Regions from separate parts of the Mesorhizobium sp. M0830 genome, predicted to be linked through region 1. Evidence: predicted binding sites of a transcription regulator. Region 1 holds the regulator's gene; each other region holds the start of a gene.

Region 1 (5,407 bases):
GCGCAGCGTCACCGCCTTCATCGGGCCTTCGGGCTGCGGGAAGTCGACGCTGCTGCGCGTCTTCAATCGCATCTACGAGCTCTATCCCAAGCAGACGGCCGAAGGTCAGGTGCTGCTCGACGGCCAGAACGTTCTCGACCGCTCGCAGGACCTCAACCTGCTGCGCACCAAGATCGGCATGGTGTTCCAGAAGCCGACGCCATTTCCGATGTCGATCTACGAAAACATCGCTTTCGGCATCAGGCTCTACGAGAAGCTGAGCAAGTCGGAGATGGACGGCCGCGTCGAGCAGGCGCTGAAGCGCGCGGCACTCTGGACCGAGGTCAAGGACAAGCTCGACGCCAGCGGCCTCAGCCTCTCCGGCGGCCAGCAGCAGCGGCTCTGCATCGCCCGCACCGTGGCGGTGAAGCCGGAAGTCATCCTGCTCGACGAGCCCGCCTCGGCGCTCGACCCGCTGTCGACCGCCAAGATCGAGGAACTGATCGACGAGTTGCAAGCCGACTACACGATCGTCATCGTCACCCACAACATGCAGCAGGCGGCGCGCGTATCGAAGCAGACGGCCTTCATGTATCTGGGCGAGCTGGTCGAGTTCGACCGCACGGAGAGGATCTTCACGTCGCCCCGCGAGAAGCGCACGCAGGACTACATCACCGGCCGCTTCGGCTGAGCTCAGGCATACGAGGAACAGGATAATGAGCGAACATACAGTCGCTTCTTTCGACGAGGATCTCGGTCAGATCAGCAGGCTCATCAGCGACATGGGCGATCTCGCTAGCTCGATGGTCGGCGGTGCGACCAAGGCGCTCTTGAATTCCGACAACGCCTTGGCACAGCGCGTCGTCTCCGACGACGCGATCATGGACGCGCGCCAGCGCGAGCTCGACGACCGTGCCATCACGCTGATCGCCAAGCGGCAGCCGATGGCCGATGATCTGCGCCATGTCGTCGGTTCTATCCGCATGGCCGGCGATCTCGAACGCATCGGCGACCTTGCCAAGAACATCGCCAAGCGTGTCGGCACTGTCGGCCTCAGCGTCACGCCGCGCGACCTTTCGCACTCGATCGATGGAATGGCACAACTGGTGCTGATCCAGGTGCAGGGCGTCATCGAGGAATATGCGGCGCGTGACGCCGCCGCGCTGGCGAAACTGCGTGCCGACGACGAACGCATCGACGTCAAATACACCTCCGTGTTCCGCGAGCTTCTCACCTATATGATGGAAGACCCGCGCAACATCACCGCGTGCACGCATCTTTTGTTCTGCGCCAAGAACCTCGAGCGCATCGGCGACCACGTCACCAACATCGCGGAAAATGCCTATTATGTTTTGACCGGCACCCAGCTGCCGGCCAATCGTCCGAAACAGGACGAGACGACAATGTCCGCGCCCGCGGCATGACGACAGGGGTAACCAGCCGATGATCGCGCCACGCATCATGGTGGTGGAGGACGAGGAGCCGCTAGGCGTGCTGCTCCGCTATAATCTGGAGTCCGAGGGCTATCAGGTCGAGGTCGTGACGCGTGGCGACGAGGCCGAGATCCGGCTGCAGGAGAACGTGCCTGACCTTCTGGTGCTCGACTGGATGGTGCCGGCGGTTTCCGGCATCGAACTCTGCCGGCGCCTGCGAATGCGTCCCGAGACCGAGCGGCTGCCGATCATCATGCTGACCGCGCGCGGCGAGGAGAGCGATCGCGTGCGGGGCCTCTCGACCGGCGCCGACGATTATCTGGTCAAGCCGTTTTCGACACCGGAGTTCATGGCCAGGGTCAAGGCGCTGTTGCGCCGTGCCAAGCCGGAACTGCTGTCCAGCGTGCTGAAGGTCGGCGACATCGTGCTCGATCGAGAATCGCACCGGGTCTATCGCAAGAAGAGCGAGATCCGGCTCGGGCCGACCGAATTCCGCCTGCTCGAATTCATGATGCGCCATCCCGGCCGCGTGTTCTCGCGTAGCCAACTGCTCGACAACGTCTGGGGCGAAACGATCTACATCGACGAACGCACGGTGGACGTGCATGTCGGCCGGCTGCGCAAAGCCGTCAACAACGGCCGCATGCCCGACGTCATCCGCACCATTCGGGGCGCAGGCTACGCGATCAGGGAAGACTAGCCGATAGATCGGAACCAAGGTTCAAATTCGATCAGCAGGTCGTCGCCAATGGCCACGCGATGGCAGACATTCAAGCAGGCGGGATCGAAGTCTAAACTGCCCTTCGCGGGGCTCGGCGCGTAGCTTGACTGGCTGGCGATTGCCCTCCGATCTCCCAATTCGCTTTTCTGCCAGGCTGGCCGCAGGAAGCACGGCCCGTGACACTTTAGTTGGTCACATTGCTATCTTGCCCGCAGACCTCCGATCAAAGTTGCGCGCCTCAAGAAACAATTTGAACTAATATGGCTATGTGCCCGCCAGAGGATGTGGTTTCGCATAAATGCGCAATTTTATTAAAAAAGTTCCTCAGACTAAGAATGAGTTTCTCTCCTCTTTATCGATTGTATGTGCTCCGAATAGTCAATACGATCTTGCATTGGATGACGATTCCGCGGGAACGATCTCGTTCGTTGCAACGTTGCTTTGAAAGCGGTCGCCGGACCTTGCGCCGAACGACTTGATCAGGTCGGGCACTAAGAGGAAGGATTTCTGATGAGCACGGTCTTAAACGCCAAAGGTATTCCTCTTCCCTACACCGGCGCGTCCAGTCATTGGTTCTCGGCAACCGGAGCCGGGGCCGAACTGCATGGCACCTCAGGCAACGACTCGTTCTGGGGAGACACCGGCGTCAATGTCACGATGTATGGTGGCGCCGGCGACGACTACTATCACCTCTATTCCACCAACAATAAGGTGGTCGAAGATCCCGGGGCCGGGATCGACACGATCGACACCTGGATGAGCTACAAGCTCCCCGACAATTTCGAGAACCTGGTCGTTACCGGCGCCAATCGATATGCGTTCGGAAATGCGTTGGACAACATCATCAAGGGCGGGTCGGGTCATCAGACGCTGGATGGCGGCAAGGGAAATGATGTCCTGATCGGCGGTGACGGCGCCGACACTTTCGCCATCTCCAAAGGAAATGGAAGCGATCTTATCTTCGATTTCGGTGCGACCGATGTGGTGCGCCTTAACGGCTATGACTTCACTTCGTTCGATGCCGTCCGTTCGCAGATGGTTCAGGTGGAATCGAACGTGATGCTGAACCTCGGATCTGACGAGATCCTGGTGTTCAAGAATACGACCATCGACAAGTTGCAGCCCACCCAGTTCGAACTGCCGATAGACAAGTCCGGAATGACGCTGTCCTTCGCCGACGAATTCAACACGCTGAGCCTTCGGGACGGGCAGGACGGCACCTGGAATTCCAATTTCTCGTGGGGCGCGCCGAACGGCAGCACATTGAGCAGCAATGGCGAGTTGCAATGGTATATCGACGCCAATTACGGGCCGACGAGTTCCGTCCACCCGTTCAGCGTTGAAAACGGCGTCCTCATCATCACCGCCGCGCAGGCGCCGGAGGACATCAAGCCTCTGATCAACAACTACGAATACACATCGGGGATACTGACGACCCACGACAGCTTCGCGCAAACCTACGGCTATTTCGAAATGCGGGCGGACCTGCCCGAAACGGCCGGAGCCTGGCCGGCCTTCTGGCTGCTTCCGGAAGACGGATCGTGGCCGCCGGAGCTGGACGTCGTCGAAACGCGCGGTCAGGATCCGAACACGCTTTTCATGACAGCGCACACCAATGAGACGGGAGAGCACACGAAGGTTTCGTCCACGGTGAACGTTGCGGACACTGACGGTTTCCACACCTATGGCCTGCTCTGGACAAAGGATGAGCTTGTCTGGACCTATGACGGTGTGAAGGTCGCCCAAGCGGCGACGCCGTCCGACATGCACGACCCCATGTACATACTGGCCAATCTCGCGGTCGGCGGCATTGCCGGCCAGCCTCCTGACCATCTGGCTACTCCAGCGGAGATGAAAATCGACTATATCCACGCCTATACGCTGGACCAACCCTTGGACATGGCAAGCGACCACTCGCTCTAAGCGGCGGCTTCATGTTTGAGGCCATTAGCCGTCAGGGAGCGCGGGGATGATTGGAGAGTCCAGTTTGCAGGCAGTTTTCAGGCGCGCCATCGCCGATGTCGGTGCTTTCTCGTTCCTCATCAACATCCTGCTGTTGGTGATCCCCCTCTATCTCTTGCAAGTCTATGACCGCGTCCTGCCTTCCTACAGCGTCGAGACGCTGTTCTACCTGTCGGCTATCGCGGTTCTCGCGCTCGCCTTTCTCGGTCTCCTCGATGCGGTCCGCTCCATCTACACGCAGCGCGTTGCAGCCACTGTCGACGACAGACTGGGTGCGAGGACATTCGCCGTCTCGCTTGAAGCCAAGTACGCCGGCGGCGCAGCCATGTCTCCACTGCGCGACCTTGCCTCGATATGCGCCTTCATCAGGTCACGCAGTGTGGCGGTCTTATTTGACCTGCCGTTTGCTCCCTTCTTCCTCACCCTGCTGTACCTCATCCATCCCTTTCTGTTTTGGCTTACGCTGGCAGGGGTTGCGCTGTTGCTTGCGCTGGTCCTGGCAAATCAGCTCGCCGTCGGCAGGAATGACGCTTTGTCCGCGGAACGTTCGGCTGTCGCCAGCCTGTCGGAGCAGGCCTTTGCCCGCAACGCGGAGACGCTGCTCGCCATGGGCATGGTCCAAAACGCGGCGCGCGTCTGGGGCAGGCACGTGGCGGAGGCGCTAATTCTTCATGACCGTTCGTCCACGGCCAACGCGATCTTCAGCGGAGCATCGCGAGCGGTACGCATGATCCTTCAGCTGGCGATACTGGGCGTTGGAGCATGGCTCGTGCTGCAAGGGAAGATGACGGCAGGGATGATCTTCGCGTCTTCCCTGGTGTCGTCCCGCGCGCTGCAGCCGCTCGACCAACTGATCGGTTCATGGCGGCAGATCGTTGACGCCAGACGATCGTGGAAGCGGTTGGACAAGGCGCTTTCCGCCCATCCGGCACATGCGCGAAAACTGACCTTGCCGGATCCGTCGGGCGAAATTGTCGTGCAGGGCCTGATCCTTGTCGCGCCGAACGCCACGCCCGGCACCGAACCCATCATCAAGCGACTGAACTTCCAGATCGGCGCCGGCGAAGCGGTTGCGATAATAGGTCCAAGCGGGGCCGGCAAGTCCACCCTGGCAAGATTGCTTGTCGGTGCGATCCAAGCGACCAGCGGCTGCGTCAGGATCAACGGCGCCGACCTCAGAAACTGGGACGAGAAGCAGCTTGGCCGTCATGTCGGATATCTCGCTCAGGAGGTGGAGCTCTTTCCCGGATCAATCGCGGAAAATGTCGCCCGCTTTGAACCTGATGCAAGTGACGCCTCTATCGTCGAAGCG
Region 2 (5,407 bases), on a different contig from region 1:
GACGATGCGGCACTGACCGGTCCTGGGTTGCGCGCGGTGGTAGTGGTCAAGAACGGTCGTGTCATCGCCGAGCGCTATGGCGCGGGTTTTTCGGCAAAGACGCCGTTGCTCGGCTGGTCGATGACCAAGACGGTGAATGCCGCCATTGTCGGCACGTTGGTCAAGGACGGCAAGATGACCTTCACCGACAAGGGACTGTTCGGGGCGTGGAAGGCGGACGGCCGCAGTGCAATCAGCCTTGCCGACATGATGGCGATGTCGAGCGGGCTGGAGTTCAATGAGGATTATGGCGACGTCGCCGACGTCACGCGCATGCTCTATCTGGAGCCCGACATGGCGCGCTTTGCCGAATCAAAGCCGCTGGCGGCCGAGGTCGGCAAATTGTTTTCCTATTCGAGCGGCACTGCGGTGATGCTGTCGCGCCTCTGGCAGGACGCGATCGGCGACAAGGCCAAGGCGCTGACGTGGCCGCGCACGGCGCTGTTCGAGCCGCTCGGCATGCACAGCGCGGTGCTGGAAACGGACGAGCAGGGCACCTTCGTCGGCTCGTCCTATCTCTACGCAACCGCGCATGACTGGGCGCGCTTCGGTCAGTTCCTGCTGCAAAGCGGGGTGTGGAACGGCAGCCAAATCCTGCCGGCCGGCTTCGTCGACTGGATGCGGGAGCCGGCAGCCGCATCGAAAGTCTACGGCAAGGGCCAGCTGTGGATAGAGGCTCCGGGCGATGAGGAAAACCCGGGCGCGGGCGTCGCCGCAGGCCTGCCAAAGGACACGTACTGGATGGAAGGCCATGACGGGCAGACGGTCGCCGTCATCCCATCCGAGCTGTTGGTGGTGGTGCGGCTAGGCCTGACCCCGGCCAAACTCGGCTACCGGCCGCAGACGATGGTGGGCGCGCTGGTGAAGGCGTTGCATTAGCCCTTTGGCTGCCCGATCACGGCCAGCCAGGCATAGCCGCGATAAAGCGTGCGGAAACGGAAGCTTGCGCCGGTTCGCCGAGATTCCGATTCCAGAACCTCGCGCAGCGATTCACGCGGCGCGACATGGAACTTTCTGAGCCAGCCGCGCAGCAGCGCGCGAAACCAGCGCGGCAGGCCTTCCTGCTGGCCGAAATCGACGACGTGCAGCGAACTGTTCGGTGACAGCGCGGCAAGCGCTGCCGATACCGTTTTTTCCCAGCCGGGGATCATCGACAGTGAGTAGGACACGAAGATACGATCGAAGCGTTCGACACCGAAGAGTGCATCGGCATCGAAATCTGTGGCGTCGCCCCTTGCCAGCATGACCCGGCCGGACAGGCCTTCGCGCGTCATCGCGGCGCCGGCCGTCTCCAGCATTTCGGCCGAGATGTCGAGGCCGAAGAAGCGCGCTTCCGGGTATCTGCGAGCGGCGAGGATGATGTTGCGGCCGGTGCCGCAGCCGAGCTCAAGCACGTTGCCGCCGGCGGGCACATCAAGCTCCGCTATCAGCCGGTCGCGGCCGAGCAGGTAGTATTTGCGGGTCAGGTCGTAGACGTGGCGCTGCCAGCGGTAGACGCCGTCCATCAATTCGGCATGGTTTGCCTTGAATTCCGGGCTGGCCGGCAGTTCGGTCATGCTCACGCTGCACTCTTCACATAGAGGTGGAAGCCGCCATAGATAGCCGAGCGGTCGCGAGTCGAGAATTCGCGCGATGCTTCATCCTGATAGACCCACTGGTCGAGCAGCGAGCTGGAGACGCGGCCCGGCAACAGGCTGGGCTCGGCGGCGGTACGGAAGATGACGCGGGCGCCGGCCGATGCGGTGCGGGTGATTTCCGCCCACAGCGCGTTGAGCTGTTCATCGGTCATCCAGTCCTGTGCATCGAGCAGGACAAAGCGGTCGACCGCGCCGGCATCCTTGCCGGCGAGGAATTCGATCAGATTGGCATGGTGAATGGCGACGCGGTCGACATTGCTGCGGATGGTCTCGTAGTTCTGCCTTTCCAAATAGGCGGGCAGGGCGGCCTCGCCGGGGTTCGGATAGCGCCGCGCGAAGGCCTGCCAGGCGAAGTAGTTGTTCTCCAGCGGAAAATCGCAAGCGAGCTTTTCCAGCCGGGCCTTCAGCACGCTGGCCATGGTGCCGTCGCCCGAGGTGATCAGCGAATCGTACTGCGCCGGCGGAATGCCGAGGCCGAACAGCGAGGCCTTGCGAGATGTCGCCCATTTCAAAAGCTTCTTGTCGAAGACCGGCGCCAACTCCTCTTGGAAGAAACGACGCTGCTCGCCTGGGTTGCGAGCCTGCATGATGCCGGCTGGGTCGACGCCGAAGAACTTTGCCGTGCGATGGCCCATGGCGATGAACAGGCCAAGCAGGCCGGTCTGGTAAAAATTGCGATCGAAGACGGCGATGCGCCTGATGCCGCGCCAGTTGCGGCGCTCCCAATAGTGACGGCTGACCGGGTCGAGATACGGCGCGATGAAGCGGTCGTAGGCTTCCGAATTGTGGCTGGTGTCGGCGGCGCCGAAGAAGCGGAACAGGTCGCCTTGCGAAGGCAGCTGGCGCACCGCCTCCAGCTTCATGCGATTCAACGCGACATGGGCGGCATTGAGATCTACGGCATCGATCCGTGCCGGCGAACGGGTGAGGTAGGCCAGGATATTGCAACCGCCCGAGGCGATGGTGACGACGCGGTGACCCCGGCCAAGCTGCATCGCCTCCATGTCGACGTCGGGGTCTTCCCAGATCTGCGGATAGACGAGGCCGGAAAACAGGAAGGCGAACAGCCGCTCCGAAATGCCTGCCTTCGACAGTGGGCGGTTCTGGTAGACGGCCTTTCCCACTTCCTTGCCGCGGCGAAAGACCAGATCTGCGGAGACGTCCGTCATGGCAAAGATGATTCCCCATTTGCTTTGCCGCAAGCGGGTAGCGCAGGGTCATGACAGGCCGGTGACAGTCGGAAGCATCGATAATTCTACTGCGGCGGTCATCTGGCGCGGCTTTCTCCGCTTCCGGTGCTCACGGACTCAAATGTCCGCTCCGCTCCGGTTCTCGAAAGCCACGTCACCTGACTCGCCGCAGCGAATTCTCGATGCTTCCTTACGGCTTGCCGAATCCGCCCGGCGTCGGCGTCGCCAGAATGACGGCCTCGCCCGGCTGAAGCACCGTCTGGTCGCAGGCCTTGAGGACTTCAATGGTTCCGTCCTTGCGGCGGATCTTGGTCGAGCCGACCTCGCCATCGCCGCCGCCGTCCAGGCCTTGCGGCGGGCGGTTGCGGTGCGAGGACAGGATCGCGCATTCCATCTTTTCGAGGAAGCGGATGGTGCGTTTGGTGCCGTCGCCGGCGCTCCATTTACCCTTGCCGCCGGAACCTTCCCGAATGTGAAAATCCTCGAGCAGCACGGGAAAGCGCAGCTCCAGCACTTCCGGATCGGTGAGGCGCGAATTGGTCATGTGGGTGTGGACGCCTGAGGTGCCGGCAAAGCCGCGGCCGGAGTTCATCTGGCCGGCCGGCGAGCCGGAACAGATCGTCTCGTAATATTGGTACGTCTTGTTGCCGAAGGTCAGGTTGTTCATCGTGCCTTGCGCGTTGGCCATGGCGCCCATGGCGCCGAACAGCGCGTTGGTGACGTGCTGCGAGGTCTCGACATTGCCGGCGACGACAGCGGCGGGGTAGGCGGGTTTGAGCATGCAGCCGTCGGGAATGACGATGTTGATTGGCCGCAGGCATCCGGCATTCATCGGGATCATGTCCTCGACCATGACCCGGAACGCGTAGAGCACGGCAGCGCGGGCGACCGGCTCGGGTGCATTGAAATTGTTCTTCATGACCGGCGATGTGCCGGTGAAGTCGACCGTCGCCTCGCGCTTTTGCCGGTCGACCGTGATCTTGACCTTGATGATCTGGCCGGTGTCGGTCGGGTATTCGTACTGCGAACTGTCGGGCAGCCGCTCCAGCACGCGGCGCACGCTTTCGGCGGCATTGTCCTGGACATGGCCCATATAGGCCTCGACGACATCAAGGCCGAAATGCGTGACCATCTTGCGCAGTTCGGCGACGCCCTTCTCGTTGGCGGCGATCTGTGCCTTGAGGTCGGCGATGTTCTGGTGCGGGTTGCGGGCCGGGTATCGGTGGTCGGTGAGCAGCGTTTCCAGCTCCTTCTCGCGGAAGTGGCCGCGATCGACGATGCGGAAATTGTCGAACAGCACGCCTTCCTCGTCGACGGTGGTTGCAAGCGGCGTCATCGAACCGGGTGCCGTGCCGCCAATATCCGCGTGGTGGCCGCGCGAGGCGACCCAGAAGAGGATTTCCTCCCCCCTTGTGGGGGAGGTGGCGGCGAAGCCGCCGGCGGGGGTCGTTGCGGCAGTGCTCGACTCTCTTGCGGTCCCTTCTGAGAGGACCCCGCCCGGCCGCTGCGCGGCCACCCGCCCCTCAAGGGGGAGGGAAAACACCGGCGTCACAACAGTGATGTCGGGCAGGTGCGTGCCGCCATTGTAGGGGGCGTTGAGCGCAAAGACGTCGCCGGGGTGGATATCGCCGGAATTCAGCCGGATGATGGTTTCGACCGAACGGTCCATCGAGCCTAGATGCACCGGCATATGTGGCGCGTTGGCAACCAGCGCGCCGGTGCGGTCGAAGACGGCGCAGGAGAAGTCCAGCCTTTCCTTGATGTTGACCGAATAGGCGGTGTTCTGCAGCGTCACGCCCATCTGTTCGGCAATCGACATGAACAGATTGTTGAAGACCTCCAGCATGACCGGGTCGGCCTCGGTGCCGAGTGCGGCCTGCCGGCGCTTTTTCTCGACGCGGCGCAGGAGCACATGGTTCCTGGCGGTGATTTCGGCCTGCCAGCCCGGCTCGATCACGATCGTCTGGTTCGGCTCGATGATCAAGGCAGGACCCGCAACCGTGTTTCCCGGCCTCAGCGCCTCGCGGCGGAAGATGCCTGAAGCACGCCACTCTCCCTCGGTGAAGATTTCGCGGGTTTGCGAAGGGCTTACGGCAAGGTCTTCGGTTTGCGATTCAGTTTCGTCGCGGCCATTGCCGCCGGTGTCGACGCCTTCGACGCCGACGGTCTCGACGATCATCGGCTTGTCATCATAGACGAAACCGAACTGCGCCTTGTGGGCGATTTCGAAATCGCGCTTGGCCTGGAAAATCGAGTCTGCCTCGAAATTCACCGGCAGTGTCGTGTCGGTGCCGTCATAACGAATGTGCAGCACGGGCTTCGCGGCAACCGCATCCTCGGCGATGCCTTGCGCTGCGAGTTCGGCGATGACGGCTTTTTTCAAGGTGGTAATAAGGTTGCCGATCTCCGTTCTGGACTCTTCGGCAAGCGGCTTCAGCAGCGCCTGCTGGCGCGAGGCAAAAACCGAAGACAGGCCAATGCCGTAAGCCGACAGCAGGCCGGAGAAGGGATGGATCAATACCGCCTCCATGCCGAGCGCGT
Region 3 (5,407 bases), on a different contig from region 1:
CTGGTCCTGCCTAGGAGCATTAGCCGTCAAACACAACAGCTTAAGCGATAGTCCCCGCGCCGTTCGCGTCGATGATAGCCGGGGGGCTTGCAAGATGCGGGACTTGCAAGATGCGCGGCACAATGATGTAGGGTGAGCCTGGGTGCCAGGATATCCAACATTTTGAGCGCTGCCCCGTTTGTTTTGATGCTGCCCCGTTTGTTTTGATCAAGTGAACTATGGCTACGATTCCCCGAACGACGGCGAAAGTTTTCTACTACGCGCGAAACGTCTTGCGCGACATCGCTCCACAGGCACTCTTTCGCCGACGGTTGGCGGGCCGTCTCGAACAGGCCAGGCTCTCGAATGAGGCGGTGCAGCGGCGGCTGAACTATTACAACAAGCTGTACGACACGTTTGCGCCCAGCCCGGCCGCGGTGCGGATCGACAAGCTGCCTTCGACGCCGACCATGTACTATTACGACCTCAAGGAGTTTGCCCGCTATTTCGATCCGGCATTGCTCGTCGACGTCGAATTCGGCGACGTCATCGAGGTGCCGAAGGTGCCGACGCTCGTCAAGGATCGGCCGATCCGCGCTGACGACAAAAATGCTGTGATCATGAAATTCAACAAGTTCCGGCATTTCCACATGCCGGCCGATACAACAGCATTCGCCGACAAGCGCCCGACCGTCGTCTGGCGCGGCGATCTCAACAATCCCAAACGGACAAGGTTTATCGACGCCGTGCGAGACTTGCCTTTCTGCGACGCCGGTTCGCACAAGCCGAACGCGCCGGCCGAATACAGCAAGCCTTTTCTCAGCGTCAGCCAGCAGCTGCTTTACCGCTACATTGTCTCGATCGAAGGCAACGACGTGGCGACCAACCTCAAATGGATCCTGAATTCGAATTCGCTCTGCCTGATGCCGCCGCCGACATACGAGACATGGTTTGCGGAAAGGCAACTCGAGGCTGGTGTCCACTATGTGCCGCTCGACCCGGATTTCGCCGATGTCGCCGATAAGGTGCGTTATTTCGAACGACACCCGGCCGAGGCGCAACGCATTATCGCAGCGGCAAATGCCTATTGCCGCCAATTCTCCAACCAGCAGCACGAGCAGGCGATCTCGCTGCTCGTGCTCTACAAATATTTTGTCCTCAGCGGCCAGATCGAGCCTGATCCCGAGGTCTGGCGCTTTATCCAGAGTTAGAGCGTCGCGGGCTTTGGCGCCGAATTTCGCTCGTCAGATGCCGCTTCGGTCAATCACCAGATCGGCGGGGCCGAAGCGGTCCTTTGCCGTCAGCTGCTGGTGCCAGTAGGGATAGAGCAAGGGCGGCCGGCTGACCGCGTCGAGGCGACCGCGTTCGTCGCCGGTGAGCACCAGGCTCGCCGCCGCGATGTTGTCCTGGAACTGCGCTTCGGTTCTACCGCCGATCACCAGCGAACTGACCGCCGGCCGGCCGAGCAGCCAGGCCAGTGCCACCTGCGCCGCCGACACACCGCGCTGCGTGCCGATCTCGACAAGCACGTCGACGATGCGCCACAGCCGGTCCTCGTCGCGGATCGGCGGTTCGGACCAGCCGGCGAGCTGGCGGGCGGTGGGGCTGTCGCGGCGGTATTTGCCCGACAGCAATCCGCCGGCAAGCGGGCTCCAGACCAGAACGCCCAGCCCCTGGTCGACGGAAATCGGCAGCAATTCATACTCCGCCTCGCGCGCTTCCAGCGTGTAGTGGATCTGCTGTGTGACGAAGCGCGGCTGGTGATGGCTGTCGCTGATGCCGAGCGCCTTCATCACCTGCCAGCCGGAATAGTTGGAACAGCCGACGTAACGGATCTTGCCCTGGGCAACCAGCGTGTCGAGCGCGGCGATGGTTTCTTCCAATGGCGTTACGCCATCCCATTCATGCAGGAAGTAGATGTCGATGACGTCGGTCTTGAGCCGCTTCAGGCTCTTTTCGCATTCGCGGATCAGGTGATGGCGCGACAGGCCCTCATCGTTGGGACCTTTGCCGATCCGCATCCGTGCCTTCGATGCGATCAACACGTCGCCCTTGCGCTTGCCGCCGAGGGCTTCGCCGATGATCTCTTCCGAAATGCCGTTCGAATAGACATTGGCGGTGTCGATGACGTTGATGCCGGCATCGATGCAGAGGTCGATCATCCGGCGCGCCTCGTCGAGGTCGGTTTTGCCGACAGCCGAAAACGCGCCGGCGCCGCCGAAAGTCATGGTGCCCATTGTCAGCGTCGAAACCTTCAGGCCGGAACGGCCGAGAGTGCGGTATTCCATGTCAGTCCTCGCGATTGCATTAGGGAAGGGGCGTTGGGGAAGGCCACCCCGAATGTGGCCGCTATTTGTAGGACAATTTGAGCAGCTTGTCGCCATGCCACGACAACGGATCGATCGTGCCTCACGGGGTTTGCAGCGGCGACGTCATGTTCCAGGCTGCAATAAAACCGTCATTACCGGCCTATATTGAAGTCGGCTCAGGTGTTGCCGCTCCGAGACGCAAGCCAGCAACTAGGGGCGCCGACGTGGACCGACAGCGCTTGCAAGCGGAGCAACTGATATGACCGAGCTAAAGCAGAATTCTCCAGCCAGGGACTGGCTTGAAGCCGAGCTCGCCGACACGCTAGACGAGGACTATGAGCTCGAAATATCGGAGCCGGCGCTGTCGATGGAGATCGCCAAGATCTACAAGAACGCGCATCCGCCTTCGATCGAACGCATGCAGTATTTTCGCGACTTGATCACCTTGCAGTCCGAACTGATCAAGCTGCAGTCCTGGGTCGCATACCACAAGAAAAAGCTGGTGGTGATTTTCGAGGGCCGCGATTCGGCCGGCAAGGGCGGCGTCATCAAGCGCATCACCCAGCGGCTCAACCCGCGCATCTGCCGTGTCGTCGCACTGCCGGCGCCGACCGAGCGCGAGAAGTCGCAATGGTATTTCCAGCGCTATGTCCCGCATCTGCCGGCCGGCGGCGAAATCGTGCTGTTCGACCGCTCCTGGTACAACCGCTCGGGCGTCGAACGGGTGATGGGCTTTGCTCAGCCCGATCAGGTCGAAGAATTCTTCCGCGACGTACCGGAGTTCGAGCGCATGCTTGTCCGCTCGGGTATCACCGTCGTCAAATACTGGTTCTCGATCACCGACGAGGAACAGCAGATGCGCTTTCTGATGCGCATCCACGATCCCATGAAGCAGTGGAAACTGTCGCCGATGGACCTGCAGTCGCGTGTGCGCTGGGAACAGTACACCAAGGCCAAGGAAGAAACTTTCATCCGCACCAACATCCCGGAGGCCCCTTGGTTCATCGTCGAGGGCAACGACAAGAAGCGGGCGCGGCTGAACTGCATCGACCACCTGCTCAAGCAGGTGCCATATGAGGAGGTGCCGCACGAGGAGATCACACTGCCCGAGCGCGTCTTCAACCCCGAATACGAGCGCCAGACGCTACCGCGCGAGCTTTATGTGCCGGAGAAGTATTGAGATAGACGAAGCTGCGATCTCCCCCTCGCGGACCCACAAGGGGGGAGATTGGCTCTCCACCTAAGCCCGCTTGATGGTGACGTGCGTGGCGAGCGGCGTCGCAACCTGCTCGCTGCAGACATAGCCGAGCTTGACCATGTCCAGGCCGCCAAAAAGGTTCTCGCCCGTACCGAGCAGCACCGGCGCGATCGCCAGATGCATCTCATCGATCAGCTTCTCCTGGAGATATTGCTGGATGGTGGCGACGCCGCCGCCCACCCGCACGTCCTTGCCATTAGCCGCTGCTTTTGCCTGTTCAAGTGCCGAATGGATGCCGTCGGTGATGAAATAGAAGGTCGTGCCGCCCTCCATGACGATCGGTTCGCGCTTGTGATGGGTCAACACGAAAACCGGCACATGGTAGGGCGGGTTATCGCCCCACCAGCCCTTCCAGCTGTCATCGGGCCATTCGCCGCGGATCGGTCCGAACATGTTGCGGCCGAGGATCCATGCGCCGACATTCTCGAAACTGCGCGCCGCGAACGCCTCGTTTATATCGGTGGTGCCGCCATCTTGTCCGAGCACCATCTCACGGAAGGTGCGAGTGTCGACAAACCACTTGTGCAAGGATTCCCCACCGACGCCGAGCGGATCTTGCAGATCCTGATCGGGACCGGCGCCATAACCGTCGAGCGATAGGGTGAAAGCGTTGACACGAAGTTTGGGCATGCGAACCTCCTCTCAATAACCAGTTGCACTTCACAATCAGTTTCTTATAGCAAACTGATTGTGAAGTGCAAGTGGTATTCTAGGGCGACGATCGGACTGTCGGCTCTGAAGACAAGCCAGCGGCCTCGCTGGCGAGAACCGGTCGTTGCTGCCGCGCTAGTTACACGCGGTAGTTACATGTGCAGACAAGAAAGATCCGGCGGTCACGTTGCGCAAAAATGCTCCTTCTGGATGCGATAGCGTATGACGAGATAAATCTCACACTTCCCCGACTCGAAACAGGATGCCCCCGCAGCCTGGCTGCTGGCCACAATTATTGGCGCCGCGATGCTTCGAGCATGCGTTCGACAGCAAGACGTAGTGGCGGCAGGCTGTCGGTCACTACAGCCCATACTATCGTTCCGGAGGGCTTGTGATATTCGTGACGCAAAATGTTGCCTGCGGTGGCAGCTGCGATGCCGTACAAGGCTATGATTTCGGCTAGAATCGGTCGATCCGGCGCACTGCCATCAGAATATGCGCACAGCAGATCGTTCGATATCGGCCTTCAACATGGGATTAAGGCTGTCACGGGTGGTGATATCGATCTCCGCTGACATCTTCTCTTCAAGAAATTGCTTGATGCCGACCAGATCGATCAGCGAAAAGTGCCTTGCAGGATCATAATCGATGAAGAGGTCGAGATCGCTGTCGGGCCCTGCGTCGCCCCGCAAAGTCGATCCGAAGAGATAAAGCGAAGTCGCGCCCATGCCTTTGATGGCATCTGCATTTCTCTGCAACCGCTCTATGACCTCATTCCTGCTCATGAATTCATTCTAACGGATTGCGTTAAAATTCCAAAACGACTTAGCGGTCTATCCCTTCAACAGCTTCGCCACTTCGGGGGCGAAGTAGGTGAGGATGCCGTCGCAGCCGGCGCGCTTGAAGGCCAGCAGGCTTTCAAGCATCGCCTTCTCGCCATCGATCCAGCCATTGGCGGCAGCGGCCTTGATCATCGAATATTCGCCGGACACCTGGTAGGCGAAGGTCGGCATCTGGAATTCGTCCTTCAGCCGCCGGATGATGTCGAGATAGGGCAGGCCGGGCTTGACCATCAGCATGTCGGCGCCTTCCGCGACGTCCTGTTCGGCCTCGCGCACCGCCTCGTCGGAATTGGCATGGTCGATGTAATAGGTCTTCTTGTCGCCCTTGAGCAGGCCGGCGGTGCCGACCGCCTCGCGATAGGGGCCGT

Evidence for each region. The regulator PhoB, encoded in region 1, activates phosphate uptake and scavenging genes when phosphate is short. The targets are predictions, from matches to a motif close to TGTCATNNANCTGTCAT.
Region 2: the regulator PhoB is predicted to act here: its motif matches at 2,896-2,912, upstream of NKI20_RS07985 (BtaA family protein).
Region 3: the regulator PhoB is predicted to act here: its motif matches at 2,425-2,441, upstream of ppk2 (polyphosphate kinase 2).

What each region holds. Positions count from the first base shown of each region.
Region 1 covers NZ_JAMYOR010000003.1:178,071-183,477, forward strand. The annotation lists gene pstB (phosphate ABC transporter ATP-binding protein PstB) at 1-670, shown strand, start outside; gene phoU (phosphate signaling complex protein PhoU) at 696-1,403, shown strand; gene phoB (phosphate regulon transcriptional regulator PhoB) at 1,423-2,112, shown strand; gene eglC (endo-1,3-1,4-beta-glycanase EglC) at 2,644-4,056, shown strand; gene NKI20_RS03600 (type I secretion system permease/ATPase) at 4,121-5,407, shown strand, end outside.
Region 2 covers NZ_JAMYOR010000009.1:41,088-46,494, reverse strand. The annotation lists gene NKI20_RS07995 (serine hydrolase domain-containing protein) at 1-918, shown strand, start outside; gene NKI20_RS07990 (class I SAM-dependent methyltransferase) at 915-1,601, opposite strand; gene NKI20_RS07985 (BtaA family protein) at 1,598-2,845, opposite strand; gene NKI20_RS07980 (hydantoinase B/oxoprolinase family protein) at 3,057-5,407, opposite strand, start outside.
Region 3 covers NZ_JAMYOR010000001.1:192,563-197,969, reverse strand. The annotation lists gene NKI20_RS00850 (glycosyl transferase family 90) at 219-1,190, shown strand; gene NKI20_RS00845 (aldo/keto reductase) at 1,224-2,267, opposite strand; gene ppk2 (polyphosphate kinase 2) at 2,548-3,468, shown strand; gene NKI20_RS00835 (dihydrofolate reductase family protein) at 3,529-4,176, opposite strand; gene NKI20_RS00830 (nucleotidyltransferase family protein) at 4,686-4,982, opposite strand; gene hemB (porphobilinogen synthase) at 5,031-5,407, opposite strand, start outside.